2 linked regions of the Armatimonas rosea genome follow. The protein of the gene in region 2 interacts with the protein of the main gene of each other region in a pairwise test. Links are inferred from orthologs where the notes say so. Each region holds a gene or a part of one and is shown on either strand. Other genes may lie near its edges. The genes, in order: HNQ39_RS00360 and HNQ39_RS04490.

The links.
Region 1: the proteins of HNQ39_RS04490 (region 2) and HNQ39_RS00360 interact in binary tests that used the Escherichia coli proteins (3 or more experiments, as listed by UniProt). The link is inferred for Armatimonas rosea from one-to-one orthologs.

Annotation. Positions count from the first base shown.
Region 1 is NZ_JACHGW010000001.1:86,866-101,621, reverse strand. Bases 1-2,828 are described here. They hold HNQ39_RS00360 (substrate-binding domain-containing protein), read right to left. Parts: upstream 2,014-2,828; coding sequence 988-2,013; downstream 1-987. Other genes in these bases: HNQ39_RS00355 (peptidylprolyl isomerase), read left to right, coding at 2,223-2,828; atpA (F0F1 ATP synthase subunit alpha), read left to right, coding at 1-935. Also shown: more of HNQ39_RS00355, read left to right, coding at 2,829-3,353; mazG (nucleoside triphosphate pyrophosphohydrolase), read left to right, coding at 3,359-4,879; HNQ39_RS00345 (BsuPI-related putative proteinase inhibitor), read left to right, coding at 4,884-5,708; aroQ (type II 3-dehydroquinate dehydratase), read right to left, coding at 5,769-6,236; HNQ39_RS00335 (Trm112 family protein), read right to left, coding at 6,255-6,446; HNQ39_RS00330 (type II secretion system protein), read left to right, coding at 6,565-7,476; HNQ39_RS00325 (hypothetical protein), read left to right, coding at 7,610-9,643; HNQ39_RS00320 (PulJ/GspJ family protein), read left to right, coding at 9,666-11,840; HNQ39_RS00315 (hypothetical protein), read left to right, coding at 11,846-14,756. UniProt on the Escherichia coli protein: Part of the ABC transporter complex RbsABC involved in ribose import. Binds ribose. Also serves as the primary chemoreceptor for chemotaxis.
Region 2 is NZ_JACHGW010000001.1:977,398-992,324, reverse strand. The notes cover bases 5,936-8,934. They hold HNQ39_RS04490 (ABC transporter permease), read right to left. Parts: upstream 7,908-8,934; coding sequence 6,963-7,907; downstream 5,936-6,962. Other genes in these bases: HNQ39_RS04485 (sugar ABC transporter ATP-binding protein), read right to left, coding at 7,904-8,934; HNQ39_RS04495 (hypothetical protein), read right to left, coding at 6,084-6,926; HNQ39_RS04500 (PPK2 family polyphosphate kinase), read left to right, coding at 5,936-6,082. Outside these bases: HNQ39_RS04525 (hypothetical protein), read left to right, coding at 1-822; PAQR family membrane homeostasis protein TrhA, read left to right, coding at 852-1,481; HNQ39_RS04515 (ankyrin repeat domain-containing protein), read left to right, coding at 1,525-2,103; HNQ39_RS04510 (DUF2141 domain-containing protein), read left to right, coding at 2,105-2,707; HNQ39_RS04505 (beta-N-acetylhexosaminidase), read left to right, coding at 2,704-5,247; more of HNQ39_RS04500, read left to right, coding at 5,255-5,935; more of HNQ39_RS04485, read right to left, coding at 8,935-9,391; HNQ39_RS04480 (SMI1/KNR4 family protein), read right to left, coding at 9,409-10,017; HNQ39_RS04475 (C40 family peptidase), read left to right, coding at 10,116-10,817; HNQ39_RS04470 (tetratricopeptide repeat protein), read left to right, coding at 10,823-11,332; hpf (ribosome hibernation-promoting factor, HPF/YfiA family), read right to left, coding at 11,364-11,726; HNQ39_RS04460 (hypothetical protein), read right to left, coding at 11,936-12,628; HNQ39_RS04455 (hypothetical protein), read left to right, coding at 12,704-13,459; HNQ39_RS04450 (NADP-dependent isocitrate dehydrogenase), read right to left, coding at 13,466-14,920. UniProt on the Escherichia coli protein: Part of the ABC transporter complex RbsABC involved in ribose import.

The sequences.
Region 1 (14,756 bases), 880 kb from region 2 along the record:
TCTACGTTGCGATCGGACAGAAGGCATCGACCGTCCGTATGGTGGTGGAGGCCCTGCGTGCCAACGGCGCGATGGAGTACACCACCGTGATCGCCGCGCCCGCGTCGGACCCCGCCAGCCTTCAGTACCTGGCACCCTACGCCGGCTGTGCGATGGCCGAGTACTTCCGCGACTCCGGCCGCCACGCGCTGATCATCTACGATGACCTGTCCAAGCAGGCCGTGGCCTACCGCCAGGTCTCGCTTCTGCTGCGCCGCCCACCGGGCCGCGAGGCGTACCCGGGCGACGTCTTCTACCTGCACTCCCGCCTGCTGGAGCGCGCAGCAAAGCTCTCCGCTGAGCGCGGTGGTGGCTCGCTGACCGCTCTGCCGATCATCGAGACCCAGGCCGGCGACGTCTCCGCCTACATTCCGACCAACGTGATCTCGATCACCGATGGCCAGATCTTCCTTCAGACCGACCTCTTCAACTCCGGTGTCCGCCCGGCTATCGACGTGGGTGTGTCGGTGAGCCGCGTGGGTGGCTCCGCGCAGATCAAGGCGATGAAGGACAAGAAGGTCGGCGGGCGCATCAAGCTGGAGCTGGCGCAGTACCGTGAGGTGCAGGCCTTCGCCCAGTTCGCCTCGGACCTGGACAAAGCGACCCAGCAGCAGCTCAACCGTGGCCAGCGCCTGGTCGAGCTTCTGAAGCAGGACCAGTACGCGCCTATGCGTGTCGAGTGGCAGATCATCTCGATCTACTCCGCCACCTCGGGCGCCCTCGACGACCTGCCGGTGGACGCTGTCCGCAAGTTCGAGAAGGAGTTCCTGGCCTATGTCGCGGACAAGTACCCCGACGTCCCGGTGAAGATCGCCGAGACCAAGACCTTCTCTCAGGACATCGAGGACAACCTCAACCGCGCTCTAGGCGAGTTCAAGGCCGCGTTTAAACCGTAACCAAACAAAAAAGCCCCCCGCTTCACCCGAAGCGGGGGGCTTTTTTATTGCGTTACTTCGCGCGGAAGTCCTTCATCTCGTCCTTGTCCATGTTCTCTTTGGTCATGAGGACAACACCCGTATCGATCTTCTTCTCGACCTTCTCGCCCTTTTTCGCGGCGATCAGTGCCTTGACCGACTCATAGCCCATCTTGGCGGGGTTCTGGATCACGACCGAGTCGATGGTTCCCTCGGTGATGCCTTTTTCCATCTCGGTGGTGTTGTCAAAGCCGATGATCTTGACCTTGCCCTTGAGCCCCTTGGCCTCGACTGCCTTGAGAGCGCCGATCGCGCAGGGCTCGCAGGAGCCGAAGATCCCGACCACATCAGGGTTGGCGGAGAGGACATCCTGGCTGACATTGAGCGACTTGCTGCGGTCCGACTCACCGTAGTTGGAGCGGATCACGGTCATGCCAGGGAACTCCTTCTTAATGGTCTCCTCAAAGCCCGCCTCACGATCCATGGTCGAGGCCGAGTTGGCGGCGTTGGGCACCAGCACCACCTTGCCCTTACCGCCGCAGATCTTGCCCATCTGCTTGGCGGCCATCTCGCCGCCCACGCGGTTGTCGGTGGCAACAAAACTCACGTATTGATCGTCGCTGACATCCGCTGCGGAGTCGAAGATCACCAGCGGAACCTTGGCCTCGTGTGCCTTCTTGATCACCGGAACCAGCGCGGCCTTGTCCAGAGGTGCCAGCGCGATCCCATCGACCTTGGCGGTCATCTGGTTCTCGACCACGCCGATCTGTCCGGCGGTGTCGGTCTCTTTTTGTGCGCCGACCCACTTGATCTCCGCGCCCAGCTCCGCGCCGGCCTTCTCCGCACCGGCCTTGACCGACTGCCAGAAGACATGGGTCATGCCCTTGGGGATCACCGCGAGGGTCAGCTTGCCCCCTGCGGGAGCCGGAGCGGTGCCGCCCGCGGGCGCGGGAGTGTCCCCGCCCGTTGTCGCGGGCTTTTGGTCGCAGCCCACCAGAAGTGTCAGCGCCACCGCGCCTAGAGAGAAGAGCGCCGAGCGGCGGGTTGTTAGAATACGCATAAAATCCTCCTATGGAATCTTTCCGTGGCCCTAGGTTCGCCGTTTTAGGGGGGCTTTCCTCTCTGGCTGAAATTGCAGGTGGGTAGTCTCCACGGTAGAATTACAGGAAATCTGCGCGAAAACCCGAGCGAATCCCGGTTATTGGGAACACCCAACCGATTGGGAGCGTATAGGGGTGCGTATAAAGTTTTCATTATGGAGTGTCTTTCTTGAACCTCAATCGTATTTCATGGAGTGGTCTCTCAGCCCTGGCAGTTGCCTCGGCGCTGACAGCAGGCTGTGGGGAAAAACCCTTTGCTAAGGTCAATGGACAGGTCATTACCAAGGACGAGTACATCAGTGCTCTGGAGCAGACTCTAGCAGTCGCGGGGCCCAATGGTGCGGTTCCTGTTCCAGCAGGGCGCCTGGTGCTAGAGCAGCTGATCGGGCGCAAGATCATCCTTGCGGAGGCCGCGGCCCAGGGAGTGGTCCCTTCCGATGACGATGTCAACAAGGCGTTTATGTACCGCAAGGACATGCTGGAGCAGAGCCAGCCGGGCAAGACCTTCGAGGAGGAGCTCCAGAAGCAGGGGACCACACCGGAGGTCTTTAAGGACAACCTGCGCGCCGAGCTCGCTGAGGTCGCGGTGCTGATCAAGCAGCTCAATGTTGGCAACGACAAAGTGACCCAGTACTACAACGACCATAAGGACGAGTTCGGGCTCCCCGCGCGCGTCCAGCTCCGCCTCGTGCTTGTCGGGGCCAACACCCCGCAGTTCGCCGAGGCCCAGAAGAAGCTCAGCGATCCAAAGAACTTCACCGAGCAGGCCGCCCGCGAGCTCAATATCATCCCCCAGCTCAAGGTGAGCGGTGGCCTCCAGGTGCTTGCAAACTCTGCACTGCCGCCCTCGCTCAAGGACAAGATCCAGCAGGCTGCCCCCGGAACCGTGATCGGGCCGGTGGACTGGCCCATCCAGGGGGGGATCGCCAAGGCCTGGGTCAAGGTGGACAAGAAGCTTCCTCAGTACAATGTCCCGGTTGAGTCCGCCGCCCCGATCGCACGCCAGCGGGTGATCCTCCAGCTCCAGGCAACGGGCGATCCTAAGTTCAACCAGATCCGCAACGAGATCATCAAGAAGAAGTTCGATGCGACAGTCGAGACCTCCAGCCCGGTCCAGGAGACTATCTGGAAGGCCGTGAAGCAGAGCGCACAAGACGCCGGTCTGGACAAGCCTCCGGTAACCCCGCCTGCTGCACCGGCCGCACCGGGTGGGCTGACAGCGGCGGGGGGCATGGCACCAGCTCCTGCCGGTGGCGCGGGAGCTCCTGCGGGCAAGCCGGGCGCTGCGGCACCCAAGTAGACCGGATGCTCTATCTTGTTGGCCTGGGGCCGGGGAGTGCGGAAGCGCTCCCTCCCCGGGCTTTTTCCTTACTGACCGGCGGGCTACCCGTGCTTGTCCGCACCGAGCGTCACCCGGTTCTCCATAGCGAGCCGCTCGCCTCAGCGCTGGCGGGCTGCGATGTGACGCCCCTCGACGATGAGTACGAGGCGGGGGCGTCCTTCTCCGATACCTACGATGCTATTGTCGCACGGGTGCTCCGTGCACATGCGGCCCAGGGGAGCCTGGTCTATGCCGTCCCGGGGCACCCCCTGGTAGGAGAGACCACGATTGCCCGCCTCTTGGCCGAGACCAAGCGGCTCGGGGTGGAGACCCAAGTGATCGGGGCACCGTCGTTTGTGGACGCCTGCCTGGAGGCCATCGGCGAGGCGGTGACGGGCGATCTCCACGTGATCGACGCGCTTCTGCTCGACCCGGAGGCTGCTGCCCCGCCCGCCGCGCTCCGCACGGGCGGCCCGCTCCTGCTCTACCAGGTGCACAGCCAGGCCGCGGCTAGCAATGCCAAGCTCGCACTGAGCCGCGCGGGCTATCCCGACGAGTTCTTGGTCACGGTGGTGCACGGTGGTGGTATTCCCGGCCTTGAGCAGACCGCGACTCTTCCCCTCTATGAGCTAGACCGCAGTGCCCACCGGAAGCTCATCGATCACCTCACCACGGTCTGGGTGCCAGAGCTCCCCGCCGACCAGCGCCGCGCCGACTTCGATACGCTCCTGGAGGTTGTCGCCCGCCTGCGCGACCCTGAGGGCGGCTGTCCCTGGGACCTAAAGCAGACCCACACCAGCCTGCGCCGCTACGTAATCGAAGAGGCCTACGAGGTGGCGGAGGCGATCGACCAGGAGGACCTAGAGGCACTCTGCGAGGAGCTGGGCGATCTCTTGCTCCAAGTAGTGCTCCATGCCCAGATCGCACGGGAGAGTGCGGACTTCGATGCGCTCGATATCTGCGCCGTCCTCTGCGAGAAGCTGATCCGTCGCCACCCGCATGTCTTTGGCGATGCGAGCGCACGCGACTCCGACGCGGTCTTGGCACAGTGGAACGCAATCAAGGCCCAGGAGAAGCAAGAGAAGGGGAAGGCCCCTAAGCTACCCTCGGTGCTCGACGGGATTCCGACCAGCCTCCCGGCGCTCTCGCAGGCGCTGGAGACCAGCAAGCGCGTGGTCAAGGTCGGCTTTGAGTGGCCCGATGTGGACCAGGTCTTTGTCAAGGTTGAGGAGGAGCTGGCGGAGCTCCGCGCCGAGCTGGCTGCGGGGCGCACGCAGGGAATCTCCGACGAGCTGGGGGATGTCTTATTTACCCTAGTCAATGTGGGGCGAAAGATGGGAGTCGATGCCGAGGAGGCACTCCGGGTGGGGGTGTCACGTTTCTCCGGTCGCTGGCGTTTTATAGAGGAAGCTGCCCACGCGCAGGGCCGCTCGGTCTCGGAGCTCACTCTGGCCGAGCAAGCGGCGCTCTGGCAGGCAGCCAAGCGTGCACAGCGAGGAGAATAGACCTATGCAGCGTGGATTGACCCAGAATATTGTCACCGACCGGTCGCAGTACCCTCCCCAGCGTGCGGTGGAGCTTACCGTGCGCCTCACCAACGGGAGCCCGTCCCTGGTCACCTACCAGATAGGGGTGCGGCGTGAGTACGAGATCACGGTCCGAGACAGTCGCACTCGCAAGGTGGTCTGGACTTGGTCCCGAAACAAGCCCGCCCCCCCGAGCACGGAGATTCGCCTCGCGCCCGGCCAGTGGCGCGAGCACAAAGAGCTCTGGGACCGCCGCGACGATAGCGGTAGGCGAGTTCCGGAGGGAACGTATGAGATCGAGCTGGTGCACCTGCCGTTTCGCGAGGCGGTGTCTACCCAGGTCTATCTCGCCGAGCGTGGGCAGGGCGGCGACCCTGGTGTTCCCAGCCCGCCCGGCACCCCGAAAGGAAGAGGTCCTCAGTTGCAAGCAACCCTACAAACCGACCGCCGCACTGCCCGTGTCGGGGAGAGCGTTCGTCTGACCTACACTGTCACCAACACCGGCGACCAGCCAGCGGTGCTCACTTTCCCCACAGGCAACCAGTACGATCTTGAGGTGCGCCGCCGCCCGGAGCCCAACGCACGCTACCGGGAAGGTGCGCTGACGATCTGGCAGTACTCTCGGGGGCGCTCGTTTATCCAGTCGTTTACACGCCTTAGCCTGGCACCTGGGGAGAAGAAAGTCTTCACGGAGTCCTGGACCGTGCCACCAGGAACTCCGGCGGGCACCTACGACTTGGTAGGGTATCTTCCGACCCCTGCGACCCAGAAGAGTGCCGAGGCAGTCGGAGCTCTGACTATTCTCTAGACTCTGTCACAAAAAAAATCACCCCGTGAGGATCATTCCCCACGGGGTGATTTTTTTTCGTCACTCCCGGCCTTGCTGGACGATGGCTTTCGCCGCTTGTAGAGCGAGCAGGTACGACATCGCCCCGAAGCCTGCGATCTGCCCCACGGTGGCCGGGGCCACCACCGAGGTTCGCCGAAACTCGTCGCGGGCGTGGATATTGGAGAGATGTACCTCGATCGCGGGGAGGCGCACGGCCTTGAGGGCATCGGCGATGGCGTAGGAGTAGTGGGTGTAGGCACCAGGGTTGATGACAATCGCATCGGCCCAGTCCGCGGCCTCGTGGATCGCGTCGATGAGCGCCCCTTCGTGGTTACTCTGCAGGGACTTGAGCTCGATGCCGATCTCTTTAGCGTAGTCCCGGATCCGTTTGTTAAGCTCCTCAAAGGTCATGGTTCCATAGATGTCCGGCTCTCTCTGCCCGAGGAGATTGAGATTAGGGCCATTGAGGAGCAAGACACGGAGGCTACCAGAGGGAGTGAGTTGCATAGTTTTTCCTTGAGAGATTTATTTTTGTTGCGCGGCGGGTGCCGGGGCCTTGAGATCGTCGGGCCGTAGATCTGGGAATCCCTCGGTGAGCGGGAAGGAATGCCCTGCGGCGCAGCGCAAGACCGTCCCCTCTGCCACAGGGCTCAGGGGGGAGGGGGGATGGCAGAGGGGACAGCGAAGCAGGTTTAGAAGCTCAGGCGAGAGATTCATAGTAAATTGTACCAGATAGGGAACATGTCCCCCGGTTGCATCGTCAACCCAGTCAATAGTATAATGCCCCGAGCAGGCCGACGGTGAGTCTGCGTTGAAGATTTAGAGGATAGAAGTTATGACATCCAATCTGCGAGTTCGCAACTATCGTGCGGCCTTTACCTTGATTGAGCTGCTTGTCGTGATCGCGATTATCGCGATTCTTGCGGCCATTCTCTTCCCGGTTGCCGGGACCGTGCAGGAGAGCGCACGTCGTGGAGCCACGATGTCGAACCTCCAGAAGATTCACCAGGCGATCTCTGCCTATGAGCTCGACAACCGGGAGTACCCCGAGTTTCTCTTTGGCCCGGCGATCTGCCGCACCAACGGCCTCCCCGATCCGAGCTGCTCTGACTTCTACACCATGAAGGAGACCGCGGCGCTGGTGACCGGGCGCTACCGGAGCACCGACCCGGAGTATGTCGCCTCGCGCAACGCCCGCAAGATCTTCACCAAGTCGCTCTACCCCGAGTACATCCGTGATCTGGATACCTTCCAGTCTCGAAACAACGTCGTGGCGACTCCCAGTGTGACGGGCAAGGTTGGTCTGGCGAGCCGCATCAGCCTGCTAAACCCGGCGGGCCCGACTTTCTACGTCCCGCGGACCGCCGCGCTTGGGCTGGGCGCACAGCAGATTCCCTTCTACGCCTACGATGCCTTCGATGCCAGCCCTCTGATTACCAATATCAACAACAACACGATCGACAACAACACCCTGGTGGCACGCTACTCCCGGCTCTGGATGCCCGTGGTGGACAACACCACCCTGGATAGCCTCTCGCCGGCGAACCTGCAGCTCTACCAGCGCCAGCTCCTGTGGGCTCGTCCCCCCGCCGACACGGTCGTGACCATGACAACCCACCATGTGCCGAAGGGCAAGATCCTGGTTCTCTTCCAGAGTGGCACGGCCAAGGTGCTGGATGTGCGCAAGCTCAGCCCGCTGCCGGCCAATCCCGCGGGGGACTCCCAGTTCTGGCAGCTTACCAACTAGTGTCTTGCGGAGGGGAACAATCTCCCTCAGGCAGCGGTCGAAGAGGAGCCTGTACGCACCCGCGGCAGGCTCTCCCAACTCCATAAAGAGCAAAAGCGCAGCGATGAAAACGAGAGCAGCGATGGATAGAACAATGAAGCAATGTCGGCGAGCCACCTCCCTGGTAGAGGTTCTGGTGGTTCTGGTCATCCTGCTGATCGGAGTCTTTTCGGTCATCCGGGTCTTTCCGCTGGGCTTCACGTTTTTGCGCAATAGCGAGAGCCGCATGCGTGGGACGCGTGTGGGGCATGGCTTGCTGGAGAAGGCTCAGAACGAGGCCGCCAACCTGCCCGATGCCATCGCCTACTCCTACTTCTCGGGCAACTCCGGGAGCATGGTGCGCTCGTTCGTCGTAGACGAAGATCCCGATGACCTCACGGGTGACCCTGCGAGCCCCTACTACAGCGATGTCAACAAGTTCCGCTTTATTGTCGGCGAACCGGTGAAGATCGGGCTGCCGACCCCCACCGCGACCACCTCGGGCTCGATCTACATGGCCAAGCTCGGGCCGATCTACATGGACGCTCTTGTCGGCAACCCCGCCAACGCCCCGGCGACCGCGGCGGACTCGCTCTACTACAACTTGTTTCTGTCGATCCGTAGCGCCCCGCTCAATGTCGCTCCTGCCTTTATCGCACGCGATCCCTACTACCAGGCTAGCTCGGGCCAGCCCTTCTTCTTCTCCGACTACTACCGGGCGCGCCTGACCGGGCCGACCAGCTGCTTGGTGGACGAGAACGAGGATGCCAACGGCGGTGCCTGGATGCTGTTCTACCCGTCGAGCCGTGACCGCGTCTTTACGGTGCGCTTCATTAAGCTGGTCAACGACCACGACGACGACCCCTACGACAATGCGGTTGCGGTGACGGATCGCTTTGTGGTGCCCGCGAGCACCCAAGCGGTCTGGATTCGCCTCTGTGATCCGTCGCACCTGAGCTACAATACCTTGGATCCCGCTACGACCTTTGCGGCCGATGATGCCATTCAGTCGGGCAGCGAGGTGGTCACCCGCGAGTTTACGCGTCTGGCAGCCGGCGCGGCCTGGGACCCGGAAGATCCTTATCAGTACCAGCTCGTCTCCAACAACCTGGATGCGGCGAGCGGCAAGAGTAGTGTCGCCAACCCTGGCATTGTCGCCTTCAACCCGGTGGGTGCCCGCTTTGCCAACAACGGCCAGGACCCCTTCAAGGCCTACATGGACTATGCGGTTCTAGACTGGCACATCATCCACGACGACCGCGATGTTCCTGCAGTGGCGATCGGTGCCTACGGCGAGGTGCCGCTACGGACGACGCTCACCCGCATCAAGTCGCTGGACTACATCAACCCGGACAACACCTTCTACGAGGGAATCTTCCCCGCAGGTGATACCGATGCGAGCAAGAACACCGATATTATGATCGTCCGCCTCGACACGGGCGCGATCCTAAACCCCGGTGCCAGTGGACGCCCTGGCGACTACGGCTTGCTCCAGGCGGGCGATCCTGCTCAGGTAAACCAAGACTACTGGGTCAACACCGATCCCAAGACCGGCTCGTACGCCACGGGGACGCTCTACATCAATACCAACCGTGTGGCTCTGGGGACGCCGATTCGCATTCTCTACAAGGCGGAGGGCGAGTGGGGCGCGGCGCTAAGCAAGGCCATGGCCACCTACCGCGAGGTCACGGCGATGCCGTCGAACTGGACCTTGGACGCGCTAACGGGCCTGACAACGTCGCCGGACCGCCCTGACCTGTTCTGGCGCACCACGGCGGGCTCTGGGGCCGCGGCGGTGGGAGCGCTCAACTTTGCCGGAACCGAATTGAACAAAGGTGTCACCGTTGTCTTCCAAGTACTAACAAACGGTTCTTGGCGACGAAGCGCGGCGGTTCAGCTTGCGATCGACACTCCCAATGTTCAGCTGAACGCCGCCAACGAGCGCCGTGTTATCAGTGCGTCGGTGGATGTCACCAAGTTCCTGAAGCCTCTGGGCTGGGACGGTACGCATGCCAACTGGCGAGTGGCCACCGACATCAAGGGCGCGACTGCCAAGAGCCGTGTGATCTGGAAAGATGGGCTGGAGCGCAACGCTCCGTGGCGGATTCAGGATCTGGATACCTACTTGACACAGGGCGTTCTCCAGTAGACTGAGCGAAAGACTAAGACCGATGCAGCGAAATTTAGCAAAACTTATCCGGGTTCAGCGCGGCTTTACCATGACCGAGCTTCTGGTGGTGATCGCCATCACCGGAATCTTGCTGGGGTTGCTCTTTGTCCCCATCATCCAGGGCTTCAACCTGACCCGCAAGGCGCAGAACCAGGTGCAGGCACAGACCCAGGCGCGCAATGGTCTTCACCAGATCTCTCGTGAGCTGTCCCAGGCCGTGTTTGTCTTTGACAACACCACGACCCCGGTGATGTTCCCCCTGAAGTTTGCGGTCAATATCGGGGTGGGGGGAGCGGCGACCACGCCCTATGGCTACAACTGGGCGGGGGGTGTGCAGGTCTTCCCCGCTCCCGTGCTCTTCAGCAAGGTGGACTTTATCCCGTCGGGCCACCTGCCCTCGGGCGGCACCAAGGACCCGACCACGGGCGATACGATCGGGGGCTCCGATGTGCGCTTCCCGCTCGCGCCGGGGACGCGGATCGTGCGCTACTTTATCGGCCTCAAGGACAACACCCGTCCCTACGAGAATGTCTACCAGCGCCGTGTCGCACAGTTCTCCGCCGATGGCCGTCACAATCCCTTTGTCCTCTACCGTGTTGAGTTCGATCCGACCGACCCGAAGCTGATCAACCAAGCTAACTACAACAGCATGCTGCCTGATGCGGGCGGCTTCAACGATCCTAACTTTTTCTACAACCCGAACCTGGCATCGAACGGGGTGAGCTATGCTGCCAACTGGAAGGCGATTGCGTCTGCGGTGGTGGATGGTCCGAATCAGGATGTGGTGAACTGGGTCAAGGACGACACGGGCGATCTCGTGCTAACCACGCCGTTCCGGCCTCTGGTCTCGTTCGCACCTGGCGCGGTGACCGGCGACAACGCGACCCCCGGCTTTATGACCGCCGCCGCCGCCGAGGTCCCCAACGCCGTCCCGACCATCTACTCGTCGCAGCAGGGCCACTGGAGCCTGCCGAGCTCGGTGACCTTCTACCGGGCCGCGAGCCGGGTGGGGAGCTCGGACTACGGTGCACTGCGCGTGACGGTCGACTCGGAGCTGCTCCCCGATGGCACGACCACACCGCATGTGCACCTGGACACGGCGGCGACCGGTGGGGTGCTTGCCACGTCGGACGCAGTGCTCTACTGCGCCCGTATCACCAGCACCAATGAGATCTTTGTCAAGACTCCCAACCTGACCTTCCTGCTCAACATGGAGCGTGGGACCATCAAGACAGGCTTTGCGCCGCTGGCGGGAGACAACACCGGCGTGCCGCTGATCCGCCTCGCCAATGGGACCGTTCGCTCCATGGTGCCGGGAGGCTTCCCCGATGCCAACCCGGGTGAGCTGGTGGAGACGCTCTATCGCCTCAACACGCGCTTCCCCGATGCGGACTCCGACGTGAACACGCCATCGAACCAGGGTTGGGGAGAGATCAACCTCCTCGACGACTCCACGCTGCGCTACTTCCGTGCGGATGGCTCGGACATCGCGCTGACGACACCGCTGCTCACGACCCAGGCAGGAACGTATACTTCGCCGCTGGTGGTCTTTGGCAATGTGGGGGCGGGCGGTCTTCAGCCCGGTGGTGGGCTGATGCTCGCGGCGGGCAGTGAGAGTGTGGTTGGCCCGGACATGAGCGTGACGGCGGGTAGCAGTGGTCTTGGAAACGTGACCTACTACCGTGCGCCCGGAGCGCTGACCAGTGTGGTGAAGAAGGCAACCCTGATCACCGATCCTGCCAACAGTGTGCGCAAGCGCTGGACACCGATCGTGGGACAGCGCACCTACCTGCTGGACCAGGACACCCGCATCAATGGGACACTACCGACTGCCTTCCTGCGGTTTGACAACCCCGGTGGCCCTGGGCTCCCTGCCCGCTCCTTCACCGACCCCGCCGCCGTGGCGGAGCGTGAGGTTCAGGTGACCTACCTCTGGCAGAACAACTACGCGCGTCGTAGTGGCGGGGCAGACAATGGCAAGCCCGTGGATGCACAGGGGAGGGTCCTTGGCGACAAGGCGATTATCGCGCCTGAGCCGGATGTGGTGAAGGTGGACTACGCCACCCGCGACCTGCTGACGGTCAATGTCGGGGCGCTGGTCTACGACTCCAATACCCACCAGGGGACCTCGATCAACCTGACGGACAAGGTTCGCATAGGGAACACGATACGGTGACGACGATGACAAATCAACCCATTCCTTCTCCGGGACGCCCACGGCGACGAAACCGGGCGGCACAGTCGCTCACGGTCGCGATTATTGTCCTGTTCCTGTTGCTCTTTCTGGGGGGGCTCTTTATCGCCTTGATCGTCAACAACATGCGGGCGACCAGCACCTCGTCGAAGGGTGTTGCGGCAGATAAGCTCGCCGAGGCAGGGATCAAGTACCTCGACGATGAGCTGACCAAGTCGCCCGAGGGGGCCGACTGGCGCCCTGTGCCCTTTGTCGCCGACCCGGATGATACCAACATAGCTTTAACGGGGCAGGCCTACGACGACCAAGATAGCGATGGGGATGGCATCCGCAATGCCGAGCCGCTTCGTCCTAGCGATCCTGACTACGACTGGCTCCGTCCCTGTAGTGCCTCCAATGGCACCCCACTCAACCCTGAGCCTTGTGGTTACTCCCGTGTGGACTTCGGGGGACGAACCCCGGGCGCGGGCAACCTCGGGGGGCGCGCGCTGGTCAAGATCGTCTACAAGCCCGATAGCCGCGCGACAGCAGCGCCGGATCGCTCCGCAACCAACCGCTTCCTGAAGCTACTCTCCATTGGCCGGGTGGGAATTGTCGATCCAAGCGATCCCACCACCTTCGCCAGCTCTGAGGGCAAGGGCGCACGCCGCGAGCAGGTGGCCTACAAGCAGATCGGGACGGTTGAGTTCCTGCGCCATATCACTAATAAAGACAACCGCTCGGTCGTGGCCGCGCTGGGCTCCGCGAGCAAGGTGCTGGACTCCAACTTTATCTCGGGAGGGCGCGATACCAGCGCACCGACCGCACGACAGATTGAGTCGGTCTACCATGGCCCGATCCACTCCAATGCCGCTCTTACCTTCTTTGGGGTAAACCGCTTGCTCCTCGATGGACAGCGTGGCGATGCGCTGACGGTCTCGTCGAGCCTAAACATTCCCGCCAATAACTCTCAGGTCTTGCTAACGGAGCTGGGAGGTGCGTTTACCAATGCCAGTGTGGTGGCGAGCAACGGAGTGTTCAACTCCTACCAAGGTCTCGTCCGCGACCATGCGCCTCAGACTACCGACCCGCTCCGCCGGGTCGCACGGACCACCGCGCCGCTGATCGACCAGAGCATCGGCGATAACGGTCTCACCCGCTACCGTGCTCTCACCCGAGACTCCGAGCCTATCGATGCCCGGTACGTTGCGGGCAATACGATCGCCGGCCTGGGGACCACCCAAGCGGGGCGGATCGGCTGGGGCGCGGGCCTCTACCTCGACAACCGCGAGGACATGCAGAACGCCTCCGATAGCCTGATCGGTGCCTACTCGCCGCGCTCCAACTGGGTGGGTGTCGATCGCACGTGGTGGAACGGCGACAACCGCTACGTCCCCCCGGCCGTCGTGATCACCCTGACGCCGCGCGCCATGATTATCCAGCGCTCCGCCAGCAGTGTGAACCGCTCGTTCTTGCGTGACAACACCGGTCGCCGAATTAACCAGTCCACCGTGATCCGCTACTCCGGCCTGGGAAATGGCACAGCAGAGGCTGCTGCCGATATTCCTAGTGCAGGGCTTCCCGCCAGTGTTCGCAAGCTGGAGGGCTATCCGGCCCAGCAGATCCAGCCTGGTGTCTGGCAGGGTGAGTACGTGGTCTATGCCGAGGGCAATGTCCGTATCCGCGGAACGGTCGGCGGCCTGGATCCTCAGACCTTGCGCTACTACATCCGGCACCTGACCGTGGTCTCGGGCGGCAATATCTACATTGATGGAAACCTCCTCAAGGACAATATCCCCGATGGTTCGGTCCCCGCGACCGAAGAGTTCGTGCGTGGGAAGTCGTCGATTGCGCTCCTGGCGAAGAACTATGTCGTGCTCAACACCACCCAGTTCTTCAACCCTGGCGACAACGCGGCTGGTCCCGAGGCATCTGGCTCGGATGCCCGTGCGATCTTCTTAAACCCGGCCTCCCCGACCTTTGCCATGCGCCTGAATCAGGCACCGGTTCAGACCTACCTGCCCAATGGAATGCCCAACCCCGTGGGGCGGCTTGCGCCTAGCTACATTCCCCAGCTCTACCTGCGCCACTCGGCGGCGGGTGTGGATGGGGCCACGGCGATGCGGCTTGCGGTAAACGCCGATCCGAGCCTCGCGGCTCCCTTTGGGTTCTTCCGCTTCCCGATTGATATGGCTTGGCCCAACGCCAATCCCAGCCTGACCACGCTGGCGATGGGCGGCCCGACCAGCACCGAGCCCGGGATCTACTTCGACCATGTCTTTGATCTGAAGGACGCTGGCAATAACCCTGCGCTGCTCTACCCCGATCAGACCGTGCCCTACGCTCAGGTGCCCAAGTTTGGGATCGACAACTTGTTGAACCTCTCGGTGGACGCGAATGCGGGCGTTCCCAACCAGACCGACTATCGACTCTCTCGGGCGGGGATTGCGCCGGCGGACATCCGAGTCGAGGCCCTGATCTATGCTCAGGAAGGCTCGTTCTTTATCATCCCCGGGCCGTGGTTCAACCCCGATCCCAACGATACCTACGAGAACTACATCAGCCTTGACTCGACCGGGCAACCTCTCTACCGCCGTCCGGGGGATAACCTCCTGGCACAGGGCGTCACCCGAGGGCGAATCGATCCGCGCTTCCCGTTCTACGGCCAGCCCATGGATATCCGCATCACGCTCTTTGGCGCGATCACCGAGAACATGCCGGCTGAGGTGGGGGACCAGGGAGCGTGGCTGGAGAAGTGGGGCTGGATACCCAACTACTACGGCTCGACCGGGCTACCGTCGGCACCGGGCTATGCGAGCCAAGGGGCTACTGGGCTGGTGAGTATCCACGGGGCCCATGGTGCTCTTCCTGGGCCGCAGCCTGGTGGAGCGGGCAATGGCGGCGACAGTGGAATTGTCT
Region 2 (14,927 bases):
AAGCGGGTCAAGGATATCCCCGAGGCCGAGCTTTCGATTCTCTTCAAAGAGGCGGGCTTCTCCCCCAGCGAGCGCAAGTGCTTCGCGCAGGTGAGCGCTCTGGAGGGCGGCTTCGAGACCACCCAGACCTACGACACCGGCTATGTCTCGGTGGGCTTTATCCAGTTTGTGACCATGGCCGACGGAAGCGGCGAGCAGGATATCTGCAAGGCGCTGGCGCTGGAGAAGAAAGAGAACCCGGCCGCCTTCCAGCAAGACTTCCGCCAGTTTGGCCTCGATATCCAGACCGACAAGACCCTCACCGTGGTCGACCCCGTCACGGGGGTGGAGCTGCAAGGAAAAGACGCGGTCAATAAGATCATCGAGGACAAGCGCCTCACCGCGATCTGGCAGCGGGCAGGGCGCCGGAGCGCGGCCTTCCGTGTAGCACAGATCAAGCAGGCAAAGGCGTCGTACTGGCCCGAGAACGACCCGATCACGGTCACCCTCACCGACGGCACAAAGCTCACCGGGACCGTGGGCGATGTGGTGCAGAGCGAGGCGGGCCTGGCGACTCTCCTCGACCGCAAGATCAACACGGGCAATATCCGCCCCTTTGTCGATGTGGTTGCCAAGGTCATGACCGAGAACAAGCTCAAGACCCTCGCGGAGGCTGCCAAGTACGAGAAGCCCATTGTCGCGGAGCTCACCTACCGCCGCAGCTTCTTGGAGGAGCCCAGCCTGAGCCAGCCCCCCGCACCGCCCACTCCCAAGCCGATCCAGACCGCGCACGCCAGCCACTTCTCTCTCTTTGGGTGGTTCAAGGACCTCCTCCACCTCTAAGCGCGGACGAAGTCGGATAGAATGGGAACATGAAGCTCAAGCACCCGTTCTCGGCGCTCTCGCACGGCATCGGGGCCCTGCTAGGAGTGGCTGCTCTGGTGCTTCTACTGGTCTGGTCCAAGGGTGAGCCCTGGCGCGCGACCGCGTTCTCGATCTACGGCGCGACCCTCATCCTGCTCTTCACCGGCAGTGCCCTCTACCACAGCCTGCCGGTCTCGGAGAAGGCGGAAGACGTCCTCTACGGGCTCGACCGCACGGGAATCTACCTGCTGATCGCGGGGACCTACACCCCACTGTGCCTGCTCCCTCTACGGGGTGGCTGGGGCTGGACTCTCTTTGGGATTATCTGGGGCCTGGCGATCACCGGAATCATCGTGGACTGGGTCACCAAGCGCAAGGCCCCCCACTGGGTCCAGGGCATGCTCTTTCTGCTGATGGGCTGGGTCTTTCTCATCGCGATCGTCCCCATGGTCAAGCTCATGACGGTCGCGCAGCTCGGGTGGCTCCTCGCAGGGGGGCTGATCTACTCGGTCGGGGCCGCGATCTGCGTGAAGTACCCTCTCCCTAAACCAGGCCGCGTCTTCCACTACCACGACCTCTGGCATGTCCTGGTACTCGCCGCAAGCGCTTGCCACTTTGTCTTTATGAGCCTTCTCTAGCTCTGGGCCGCTTAAGCCCTGCCCTATCGGGTAAGCTAGAGGCATGACAGAGCAAGAGTTTCTCACGGCGGCGACCACAGGCGATGAGGCAGTCGCGCTGGCAGCCCTCGCGGCCAATCCCGCCCTCGCCAATACCCACGGCCCCGATGGCACGCCGGCCGCGCTGCTGGCGCTCTACCACGGGCGAAAGGCACTCGCAGAGACACTCGGGGAGCTGCGCCATGAGACCCTCTCGATCTTTGAGGCCGCAGCACTGGGGCGTATCCGCGATGTCGCCGTGCTCCTCCAGCTCCACCGGGACCGCGCCCTGGAGGTATCATCGGATGGCTACACCGCCCTGCACCTGGCGGCCTTCTTTGGGCACCACTACTGTGTCCGCCTCTTACTCGACGAGCACGCCAATCCCAATGCTGTCAGCCAGAACGCGATGCAGGTCACCCCGCTCCACTCCGCTGTGGCCGGTAAAGACGAAGCCGCGGTCGAGGCGGTGGTGGCGGCGCTCCTCAATGCCAAGGCTGATCCCAATGCGATCCAAGCAGGGGGCTTCACGCCGCTCCAAGCCGCCCAGCAAAACGGCTACGCGCGGGTGGAGAGACTGCTCCGTGCCAAGGGTGCCCTGTGAGATGCAAAAGGGAATGAGCATTATCGAGGTAACCAGCCCGGACCTGGAGCTTGCGCTGACACTCCCCGAGAAATACGACCCTGCCCGCGCCTGGCCCCTCCAGACCGAGGGCCGGAGCACACAGGCGCTCGTGCTGAGCGCCGCACCCAAGTTTCTGGAGAAGGCCCTCGCTTGGACCAAGGCACGCTACCCGGTCGCGCTGGCCGACGGTGAGAAGCCGCAAGAGACAGCACTCACGGTGGAGGTCGAGGGGCTGCGCAGTGCCAAGGGCCAGCTGATCTACTCGGTCTTCGCCGGCCCCGACGGCTTCCCCGACAAGGGGGAGAAAGCGCTCACCAGCGGTACGTGCGCCCTAACCGACGATAAATCGGCGCGGTTTGTGGTGCCCAAGCTGGCTCCAGGAGTCTATGCCGTGACACTCTTCCACGATGAGAACAGCAACGGTAAGCTCGATACCAAGACCTTTGGGATTCCCAAGGAGGGCTTTGGCTTCTCCAACGATCCCAAGATCCGCATGGGGCCGCCGCGGTTTAAAGACACTGCGTTCGCGATCACCGGTGCCGGCCCCGAGCGGCTACTTTTTATCAAGGTGGTACACCTATGAGCCCCCTCTCCCTGGGTCGTCTCTCGGTTGCCTGGACACCGGCAAATGGCCTCCGTGTCACCCTAGACGGTGTCCCCGTGATCCGGCGCTCCACGCTCTACCTGGTCAAGGCCGGCTGGAGCGGGGTGCTCTTCAACCCCACCACGGTCCGCTGGAGCGAGACGGGCTGGCACAAGACCGGTGAGAGCTGGCAGGCCGAGGTGAGTGCCGAGAACGAGAGCGCTGCGGTCGCCCTAGAGTGGCTAGTCACGGAAAACGCTGTTACGACCACTCTGCGCTACCGCCTGAAGTCCGATATCCCCGCGGAGCTAGAATGGGCGGCGGGCTATGTCAATGCGAACCTGCTGGAGGGCGCTCCCCTCAGCGGCGACACCCGCCTGGCAACCGTCCCCCTCACGCCGCTCACCGGCTCCCAGGACGAGCGCCGCCTCGGGCCGCCGTTTCGCAAGCTCGCCTTCGAGACCAAGCTCGGACAGGTGGCCTTTGGCTGGCACAGCACCCAAAAATCCGAGCTACCGGTCTGCTTCGATGCACGCAAGGAGCCCTTCGAGTGGGCCCAAGCCGCCCCGATCTTCTGGCTCGGCCTGGGCTCCCCTCCCCGCCCGGTGCGTTTCGCCGACGGCGAACAGGCCGCGACCTTCACCATCACATTTGCCCCTCTTCCCAGCGACGAAGGAGCTATTAGGGGAAGAGGGGAGGCGAGGAACGAGCCGGGGAGATGGCCGCGAAGCGGGGCTAGGGGCCAAAAAGATGCCTTCGTCCCGCAAGCCGCCAAGACCCCGCTGGTGATCCCCACCCCCAAGAAGCTCACGGTCACCGGCCCGCCCGTGCGCCTGACAGACAAGACCAAGATCGAAGTCCTCGGCCCCGGTGCGGAGCGCGCGATTGCATTGTTATCTTCCTCCCCCGGCTCGCTGGGGCTCGCCACCCCCTCCAGCTCCGCGAAGGGGGGCGCTGCGAAGGGGGGGAGTAGGCCGGAGTCGTACACGGTCTCGGTGCGCAAAGATCGCATCCAGCTCGTAGGCAGCGATACGGCCGGGACACTCTGGGCGGCGCAGACCTTGCTCCAGCTCCTCGATAGCGATGAGCGCGGGCAAGTCATTCACTCGGTCGAGATCGAGGACTGGCCGACCCTGGGCTTTCGCGGCGTGCACTTGTTCCACGGGCAGAACGCGCTCCCGTTTCAGAAAAAGCTCATTGAGCGTCTCTACTCGCCCTTTAAGCTCAACCACCTGGTGATCCAGTGCGAGCAGCTCAAGTGGGAGAGCGACCCGTCGGTGGCCCCGAGCTGGGGCGGCACGAAGGCGGCGGTCAAGGAGGAGATTGCCTTTGCCAAGGCGCACGGGATCACGCTGACCCCGCTGGTGCAGAGCTACGGCCACATGGAGTGGCTCTTCAACAAGCCGCAGAACCGGGCCTTCGCCGAGGACCCGGAGCTGCCCTACGCGGTCAATATCTCCAACCCCGCCGCGGTAGGCTACCTGGAGCGGCTGGTCGCGGAGGCAGATGATTTGTTCGGGGCCCCGGCGTTTCATGCGGGCCTCGATGAAGTGACCATGCGCGGGCGCTTTCCGTACCGCTCCGCCCCCCGCACCTTCTCCGAGCTCTTTGTGAGCAATGCCAAGCACTGGCAGGCCTTCCATAAAAAACGCGGCAAGGAAATGTGGATGTGGGCCGACATGGCGCTGCACCCGTCGGAGGTGGCCCCGTGCTTTGGCACCGCTCCCAGTGCCGCCGATGCCAAGGCGGTTCGCGACGGCCTCCCCAAAGACATTGTCTTGTTTGACTGGCAGTACGGAGCGCATCAGACGTTTCCGTCGCTGAAGAAGCTCCGCGACGCCGGGTTCTCGCGGCTCGTGGCCTGCACCTGGTTCAATCCGGGCAATGTCTCGGGGTTCGCCAAGGCGGCCGCAGAGGTCGGCGCGTGGGGCGGCCTGCAGACCACCTGGTGCGGCTACGAGTCCAAGGCCGAGGTACTCGATGGCCCGGAGCGGCGGCAGTTTGTGGCGATGGTACTGGCCGCAGAGCACTTCTGGAACGGCGGCGCAACCAAGCCCCGTTGGGATGCCGGCGAGGTCTTCACGCGCCTCTGGGGCGAGAAGCAAACCCAGCCCACCAAGCCACGCCCCGGCGCGGTGGCGCAGCTCCCCGGCAAGGCACGCGAGGCGCGCCTGAGCGATGGGGTCCTCTACCGTCTCGCCCCCACCCTGCTCGCCGGAAAGCTCACCGAGCCCGCACCGCTCTCCCTCACACTGGAGCTTCACGGCACGACCGAGCTGCGGCTGATTATCGCAGCGACCCATAAAACCGAGCGGGGGACAGTCGTCGGAACCGTGACCGTCAAGGGAAAAGAGACGGCGCTGGTCTACGGGGTGAATCTCTCCACCAGCGACGATCCCAGTGCGCTCTCGGACCCGAGCGCACGCACGGTCGCGCCGGGGCTGCGGAGCCTGACGATCCCCAGCGGCGGCACGATAACGATCACTAGCGCCAACGGAGAGTCTGGGCTGCTCGTCCACGCCGCGACAGGGTTGGTATAATCGCCCCATGCTTTGCGAGAAATTCGATAACCCCGGTAAGGTGAGCTTTACCACGATCCCCACCAAGAGCGACGGTGGCATGACCGAGGCGCAGGCCCTGGAGCGCTTTGCCAAGCAGGCGGTTGAGCTAGGAAAGCTCCAGGAGCTGCTCTCAGCGGCGGGGACACATGCGCTCCTGGTCGTGCTCCAGGGCCGGGACGCGTCGGGGAAAGACGGTGCGATCAAGAGCGTGGCCGGCGCGATGAACCCCGGCGGGACTCGGGTTGCGTCGTTTAAAGTCCCCACCCCCGAGGAGCGCGCCCACGACTTCCTCTGGCGCATCCACAAGCAGACCCCCGGAAAGGGCGAGGTGGTCTTCTTCAACCGCAGCCACTACGAGGACATCCTGGTCGTCCGGGTGCACGAGCTGGCCCCCAAAGCGGTCTGGGAGAAGCGCTACGACGATATCAATAGCTTTGAAAATCTACTCGTAGATAACAATGTGATTGTGGTGAAGTTCTTCCTCCACGTGAGCAAAGACGAGCAAGAGCGGCGGCTTTTGGAGCGCGAGGCCAACCCGGACAAGGCCTGGAAGCTCAATCCCAGTGACTGGACCGAGCGCAACTTCTGGGACAACTACAGCGCGGCCTACGACGATGTCCTAGAGCGCTGCTCGACCAAAGACGCCCCTTGGTACGTCATCCCCGCCGACAACAAGTGGTTCCGCAATGTCGCCATGGCCGAGGTGCTGATCGAGACCCTCAAGCCCTACAAAGCCGAGTGGAAGGCCGCGCTGGCAAAGCTCGGGGCGGAGCAAAAAGTGGCGCTCGACAAGGCCCGCGCTACGGCAGGGTGAGCTACGGCGACAAGTGAGGCCCATGCCAGCCACCGATCACCGCCCCCGTCTCAATATCCACGTAGACAGAATAGATGGAATGTTTTGCTCCGTAGAACAACCGGCTCTCGTCGTACGGGACAGGATACACCACAATCCAGGCAACACGGGAAAACTCCTCACTGGGATCGGTACTGATGTGTCTGGTCTTGTCTCCCTTCCAGTTCGCTTCGTCCCAGAAAGCGCTCGGCTGCACCACACGCTTATTTTTGGTCACCTCCTGCAGTGACGTCGGGGAAAGCTGGAGGGAGCACCTGCGAATGCACGCATCGGCGATGGCAACTGCCTGCGCGGCAGAGATACGCTCCACGAAACTTTTTGGGGCGGGAGTATAATTCGGACGCTCAATGCGTAGCACCTGCCCCTGCCCACTGATCCGAAGCCATGCCCCTTGGGAAGAAAAACGCACTCCCTGTGCCACACGAGGCAAGTCAGCGCCCCATCCAGGCCGCTCCTCATCGTGTCTGGCACTCAAGTCAGAGATGTCGGGATACTCCGCTGACCAGCCCAGTTTTTGGACAAGCTCCCCGATGCGCTTGCGAGCCATCGCTTCTGGCAGAAAAGGCTCATGCTTGACAAGCTCTCTGTCATTTGGCCCGATTCGAATGAGGCTCAGAAGCAGGTCTTCCCGAAGCTCCATCCGGAGACTACCCTCAGGATCGCTGAAACGCAGATGCCAGAACTCCTCGTATTTTTTATTGCAGAGTCTACTCCCCACGTTTTTTGCGGAAAGAAGACTTCTTCTGTCCAGCTCAAGTTTCTGAAGATAGCTCTCCGCTATTTTTTGCGCCTGTCGTGTATCCATATCCAAGAAGACCCCTCAATCTGCACCATGCTTCACTCAGTTACTCTTACGGCGGCTCTGATCGAAGGCGACTGCGCCGATAATCAGCAGGCCGATGTAGATCTTCTGGTCGAAGGCGGGGACCCCGAGCAGGTTGAAGCCATTGCGTAGGACCGCGATCAGGAGCGCTCCGAGCAGGGTTCCTGAGACCCGGCCCTCGCCGCCCGCCAGGCTCGCGCCCCCGACCACGACCGCGGTGACCACATCGAGCTCGTAGCCATCGCCGCCAGTGGGGTTGCCCGAGCTCAGGCGCGCAGACTCGACCAGACCAGCAAGTCCGGCAAGGGCACCGCCGATCGCATAGACTGCGAGCTGGACTTTCTCGACGGGGACCCCCGAGACACGCGCGGCCTCCGGGTTGGAGCCGATAGCGTAGACATAGCGTCCCAGCTTGGTGTAGTGCAGGATAAAGGCCACCAGCCCCGCCACGAGAAGCACCAGGATCAGCGGCATGGGAATGTGCTGCACGGTCCCCGAGGCCAACTGGTTGAACTGCTCCGGGGTGCCGTCGACAGTCACGCCATTGGCCGCACGGAGCGCCACGCCGCGCACGACGAGCAGCATCCCGAGGCTCGCAATAAAGGCGGGGACCTTGAGCTTGGTGACGATCAGCCCGACCAGGCCCCCCGAGAGTGCCCCGGTCGCGATCCCCGAGAGAACCCCGACAGCCACCGACTGGCCGGACTTCACCATCAAGTACGATGCGATCACGCCCGAGAGCGCGACCACGCTTCCCACAGAGAGATCGATCCCCCCGATAATGATCACCAGGGTCGCCCCCATGCCAATCAGGAGCAAGTAGGCGTACTGCCCCGTGATCCCGTAGAGGTTATCGACCGTCAAGAACGACTGGTGGCCAGTCACGGCGGGGACACGAAAGGTGAAGAAGATACAGAGCAAGAGTAGGGAAACGGCGGGCAGGAGGCGCTTGGCAAGTGTCATAGGGCGATATCTTTTCCGGTCATCATGTAGTGCAGAACGCGGTCAGGGGTGGCATCGGGGCGGGCGAGATTGGCGACAAGGCGGCCTTGGAAGAGCACCAGGACGCGGTCGCTCATCCCCAGAAGCTCGGGGAGCTCGGAGGAGACTAGCACAATGGTCGCACCACCCTGGGTGAGGAGGTTCATCTGCTCGTAGATCTCGACCTTGCTGCCCACATCGACCCCGCGCGTCGGCTCGTCAAAGAGCAAGACCGACGACCCCGCGTGGAGCCAGCGCCCGAGGACACCTTTTTGCTGATTGCCCCCGGAGAGGGTCCCAATCAGGGTCTCGGTGCTGGAGGTCTTGATCCGCAGGCGCTCGATCTCGGTCTTGGTGGCGGCCTTGTCCGGCCCGTGCGAGAGCCACGGCCCCGGCGCGATCTTCTCTAGCCCCGCCAGGGTGACGTTGTGGCGCACGGGCAGCCCCAGCGCCAGCCCCGTGCGCTTGCGGTCCTCGGTGAGCATCCCGACTCCGGCTTTGATCGCGGCACGTGGGCCTTTGTTGAGGGGAAGTGGCTTGCCATCGACCAAGACACTCCCGCTCATGTGGCGCAGGCCAAAGATCGCCTCGAGGAGCTCCGTGCGGCCCGCGCCCATCAGCCCCGCGATCCCGACCACCTCACCGGCACGTGTCGCGAACTCCACACCATCTAAGTTGACCTTCAGCCGCTCCGCGCCGGGCTCGCCGGCCACGCGCGGGTAGAAGTCCGAGAGCTCCCGCCCGACCATCGCGCGCACCACCGTGGACGTGTCCGTCTCCGAGATCGCGGCCTCGTAGACCTTCAGGCCATCGCGCAAGACCACCACCCGGTCACAGAGCTCAAAGCACTCGGGCAGGCGGTGGCTGACAAAGACCATCCCGATCCCGCGCTCTCGTAGTGCCTTCAGGGTGGTGAAGAGCTCCTCGATCTCTTTCTCGCCCAGCGACGAGGTCGGCTCATCGAGAAGAAGCAGCTTTGCTTCCTCGGAGAGCGCCTTGCAGATCTCGACTGCCTGCCGCTGCGCCGGACCGAGTGTCCCGACCAGCGCATCCGGGTTGAGGTCAAAGCCATGGTGGGTAAGGAGTGCCTGCGCCTTCTCGCGCATCGCCTTGTGGTCCAGCAGGCCACTCTTCATCGGCTCCGCGCCCAGATAGATATTCGCCGCCACACTCAGGTGCGGTGCCAGGTTGAGCTCCTGGTAGACCGTCCGGATTCCCAGGGCACGCGCCTTCGCCGGAGAGTCCAGCACCACCGGCTCGCCAAACCAGCGCACCTCGCCCGCCGTGGGGGTGTGCACCCCCGTGATGGCCTTGAGCAGGGTGGACTTGCCCGCCCCATTCTCCCCGAGCAGCGCGACAATCTCGCCGGGGCGGACCTCAAAGTCCACTCCCTTGAGCGCTTTGACCTCCGTCCCAAAGGACTTCTCGATCCCACGCATCGTCAAGATCGGCTCACCCGCTGACATTGCCTTGTTAGATGACATCAAGCCTGAGATTCGGCAGAAGAACGGGGAAAACCTCTTTCGCCACCACTCCCGTGGCGTAGTTTGTCAATCTCTAGGGTTCCCTGACAGAGAGTGATAAACGAGCCTGCAAGCGCAAAGCAAGCCTCAGGCTCCCAGCCAAGGTTGCCGGCATGCGCACAGACAATCGGATACTCACCGTCTACCGCAGGGCTTCGCAGGTCAAAGAGATAGAACGTCCCGCTGCCATTGAAGGCAAAAGGTAAGGCATAGGGCATGTACTCCGGCAAACAGTAGGAGAGCAAGATAGGCCGCAGGTCATGGGTGGGGAAGAACTGGAACCAGCGCTCCCCCGTGCGGAACTCGCCGCCATTAGACCACTGAAGCAAGGAGAGATAGGCAGGCGGCAGAGGTCGCTGAGGAAGAGGCCAAAGCACGGGATCAAGAGGCTCCCACGAGGCATAGAGCGGATCTGTTTCAAAAAATGGATTGCTCTGGCTCGCACGTATCTCCGCGAGCTCTTGAGCGGTAAGGGGCTGCCCGATCTCTTCGAGAAATGCCTCACACACGTCGTCGGTCGCGCCCGGCATAGGGTACGCCTCATCAAAAACCTCAGGCCAGCGTATCATTATGCTCAAGTTTAGCACAGTAGAGCGGGCTTCAGCCTGCTTGCCGCACCAGCGGGCCGCTTTAGCCGCCCGTTTCAAAACGCCGTAAAATGCATCCCATGAAACGCCCGCAAGACATCCAGCGCACCGCGCGGGAGATTGTACTGCCCGACGGTCGCCGTGTCTCGACGCTCTACAAAGACGACTTCCCTGGCGGTGAGGGGCCAGTCTTGCTTACCGCGCGGAGTGTGTGGTGGGGGACGCGGGACATGGTCTTTCGCGCCGACCTGGCCACGGGCAAGCGCGAGGTGTATCTTCCCTGGGCCGGGGGCAAGGGCATCGTGCAGGCGCTGGAGCAGACGGGGGATGCGGTCCAAGTGCGCACCGACTCCCGCGCGGCGAAGATTCGCCCGGAGAGTACCACGTTCGATGGCTACGTCCGCCTGCGGCTCGGCGACGACCAGCTTATCCCGCCGCCGGGAGTCTGCCAAAAGCTCGCGCGCACGGTCGAGGAGTGGCTGGGGGTTCCCTATCTCTACGGCGGCGATACCAAGAGCGGCTGCGACTGCTCGGGGTTTGTGGGGGCGATGCTGCGCGTGGCGGGCAAGAGTGTCCCACGGACATCGGGGGCGATCGCGCAGGCGGGCAAGCCGGTGCTCGGAGAGCTACGCTTTGGCGATGTGGTATGCACGCCGGGCCATGTCGCGCTCTACCTGGGCAGTGGCTGGCAAGCCGAGGCCCCGCAGATGGGCGATGTCGTCAAGAAAACCACGATCTGGCACCGGGCCAGTGCAACTGCTCGGCGGTTTCTGGGCACTTAAAAAGTATGAAAACGATTCGTCGCATTGGTGTGATCTCACTGGGAATTTTCTTAGCAATCGGAAGTACGGCTACCTACCAGTATGTTCAGGAAATTCAGCAAAGCCAAGTAGCCTGGGACTGGCACTGGAAAGCCTGGAAACTCCAACAGAAGCGACATTGGGTTGAAGCAGAACAGGCATGGAAAATGGCACTTCGCTATGAGAAGCCTCAAAGACAAGGACATATATACCTGGAGCTTGCCAAAATTTATCAAAAACAAAAGCAGAACCAGAGCGCGATAGATCACTACCAAAAAGCACTCTCCTACGACCTTGGACGTGAGCAGTGCGCCGATGCACACTTGCAACTTGGTGATCTATTAAACACACAGGACTCAGTTGCTACTGCCCTGCCACACTGGCAAGAGGCTGCCCGACTCACACCTGTAGGCATGCCCTTGATGGCAGCAGGCTATATGGTTCACAAGGAAGCAGAAGCAAGGCTAAAAACAAAAAACCTCCCGCATCGTCGGTGACGCGGGAGGCCGTCCGCCGCTGGGAGGGAGGCTACGTTTCCGGGCGTAGCCGTGCGAGCGGACGCTGGTCCGGGCAACGGAGGGTTGCGTGCTGCCCGTGGTGGTTGCCGAAGCGGTAGTTGCGGTCGTTGCCTTTCTGGAGGCGGCGCTCCAGCTTCCCCGCCGCGCGGGAGAGAGCAGCGTAGAGATCCTCCCCGTGGGCCTCGCTCCGCAGGTCCAGCCCCTCCGCCCAGACCCGGATATCGACCTGGTGCTCCTGGCGGCCCAGCGTGAGGGTGATATGGCCGTGGCGGATCGCGGGAAACTGCCTGCCTAGGCGCTGGAGGACAAGCTCGGCGTGCTGCCGAAGGACATCGGAGACGACCAGGTGACGACCTTGTACTTGAATGTTCATCAGTATCCTTTCTCTAAGCAAAAGACCCTCGCCAGAGGGTGCTCTGGTGAAGGTCTTGCAAATCTGGTGAGAAAGGAGGGCTCCGGCTCGCACTGCGAGCGTCCTGACGAAACTCTCCCCGGCTAGCCGAGCCGGTCGCTACTCCCCTTCGTTAGTAATCAATACCAAGAAACGCAATTGCACGTTCCCTGTTTCCTGAATTATTTTTCTTAAAATCGCTGGATGAGCCCTGCACTCAGATAGTCTAGCCGGGCGAAGTTGTAGACCCGCTCGTTATCGGCGCCGCCTTCGAGGGTTCGCACGCCTACGGTGAGATCGGTCTTGGGCGAGAGCGTGTGCGCCAAGAAAAGCCCGACATCGAAGGCGCGGCCCTGTGGTGCGGCCAGCCCGTCGGCGTCCAGCAGTAGCTTCCAGCGCTCGCTGAGCCGCCGCTCGCCGCTGAGATAGACCAGTGGGACAATCCCTAGGTTGTACGACGAGGCGTAGGTGCTCCCCTGGCGCAGGGCGATCTTTGCATCGCGCACCTTGAGGGTCCCGCCCACACGCCAGGTCTCGCGCTCGCTCTGGCGCACCGTGGACCAGTAGCTCACGCGGTAGGAGTTGAACATATAGCTCCCTGTGGTGGGCGTATTGGCCGAGAAGGTTGTCTCCTGAAAGCGCACCGGCGCGGCAAACTGCCCCGTCCCTGAGTAGCCCAGCGGCGCGAGCATCAGGCGCAGGCCATGGTTGGCATTGAGCGGGTGGAGCACGGTCACACGGCCGTAGCCGAAGCTTCCCTTGCCCTGGAGGTCGCGCAGGGAGAAGGTCGTGCCCGTGTCGCCAAAGATCCGGGCGGTGTTGTAGGGCTGGCGGACACTGCCAAGCTCCAGGTGGACGGTAGTTACTTGCGGGGGGATATCCATGCTCTCCCTAACGCCCTCAGGGCCGCGCAGGTTCCGTGAAATAGGCCATTTGGCCCATGACTGGCCCTAGGGAGCGTGGTACCACAAAACACCATGCTACGCAGCCACGAAGACGACGAACTCAACGCACGCCAGAACGCCACCACGGAGCGCTCTGCCGCCGCGATGCTCGATAAAGAGACCGAGCGGACGCTCTACACGCTCTACAAAGACCACTTCGCCCGCGCCGACGCGGAGCGGCTGTGGAACCCCTGGGGCTCGCTGGACTGGACAGTGGAGACGCCGGCACCCAGCGCCGCTCTCGTGGATGCCGTGCTGGCGCTCTGGCGGGATGCGACCCTGCTCCCCGACTACGCCGCCCTCAACCAGAACCTGCTCCGTGCCAGCCGGGGCCGCGCTTGGTTCTGGACCCACTGGAGCTACGAGGAGAGCAAGCACCTGGTCGCGCTGCAAGAGTGGCTCACCCGCAAGGGCGGCTGGAGCGAGGAGGCACTCGCTACCGCTGCCGACGACCTGCTCGCCCGCTACCGGTGGGAGCCCCCGTGCGACGAAGCAACCTGCGTCTGTGTGGATGCCCTGCTCTACGAGCTGCACCAGCTAGAGAGACTCGAAGCCCTCGTGGCGCAGGCCACCGACGAAGGCGAGACCACGCTTGCCACACTGGCGGGCTACCTCATCGCCGACGACCAAGCGCAGCGGGACTACCTCGCGGAGGCACTGCGGGTGATTGGCAAGCGCTACCCCGAGCGCCTCACCGAGGCCCTTCAGACAGTCGCCACCAGCCACGAGGCCCCGGAGCTCGTCGCTGAGCTCCAGGCCTACCTCGGCTAGGGTTCCCTACTGCCCCTGGGCAAGCGCGAAGCCGGGGATTCCGTCGAACTCGTAGAGGTTCTCGGTCTTGATGAAGTCCAGGCTGGCCATGTCGATTCCTGCCAGGAGCGCCAGGACATCGCCGTGGCAGATCAGCTTGGTTCCCTTTGCCACAAACCGGCAGCGCCAGTGGTCGGTGCAGAAGGTCTCGGGGAGGCCGCCGGGCCAGACCTTCACGCCCCGGTTGGTGATCAGCGCGAGCTTCAGCCGGGGCGCACCGAGCTTCTGGAGCCGCAGTGCCAGCTCCTCCGGACAGGTGCCGCGCCAGTGCAGAAAGACATCCACTCCGACCAGGTCCTTGTGGGCTCTAGGACGAGGCAGGGTAGGAGCGACTGCTGTGGGCTCGTCGGAGACAAGTGCCTCGGTGTAGCAGGCCGAGGGCAAGAGAGTCGGCACCTGACCCAGCCGGGCAATCACCGCATCGGCGAAGGCCTGCGTCCCGACGCACGCCTTGCTGGTCTCGGGGCGGAAGATATCGGCGGTGTGGATCCCCTCTTCCAGTGTTTTTAGCCACGCATTGTGAACCAGTGTCGCCGTATCGGGCAGGTTGAGGTGCACGAGCATCTGGACCGCGGCTTGGAGCAGTCCCGAAGGGTTGGCGAGGTCTTGGCCGGCGATATCGGGGGCGCTGCCGTGGATCGCCTCAAAGAGCGCCCCGTGCTCCCCGATATTGGCCGAGCCCGCCAGCCCCACCGACCCTGCCACCTGGGCCGCGATATCGGAGATAATGTCGCCGTAGAGGTTACTGGTGACGATCACATCGAAGCGCTCGGGAGTATCGGCGATCCGGGCTGCACCGATATCGATAATCATGTGCTCGGTCTGGATATCGAGGTACTCCAGAGAGACCTCCTCAAAGACCTGACGGAAGAGCCCATCGGTGAGCTTCATGATGTTGTCTTTGGTCATGCAGGTCACCTTGGAGCGGTTGTTCTTGCGAGCGTACTCAAAGGCGTAGCGGACAATCTTCTCGCAGCCCGGGCGGCTGATGAGCTTGAGGCACTGCACCACATCGTCGGTCTGCCGGTGCTCGATCCCCGCGTAGAGGTCCTCTTCGTTCTCGCGGATGATCACCAGGTCCAGGTTCGGGTGCTTGGTGGCCACAAACGGGGCATAGGCGACACAGGGCCGCACATTGGCATAGAGCCCCAGAGACTTGCGCAGGGTCACATTGACGCTTTTATAGCCCCCGCCTTGGGGAGTGGTCAGCGGTGCCTTCAGGAGCACCTTGGTCTCGCGAAGGGTCGCCCACGCCTCGGGTGCGATCCCTGAGCTCTGCCCCGCCTCGTAGACCGCCTTGCCCAGCTCCACGGGTCGCCACGTCAGGGGTGCCTTGGCGGCGGCAAGAATGCGCTGCACCGCTCCCATGATCTCCGGCCCAATCCCATCGCCACTCGCACAAGCCACTGCGTACTGTTCCATGATAAAC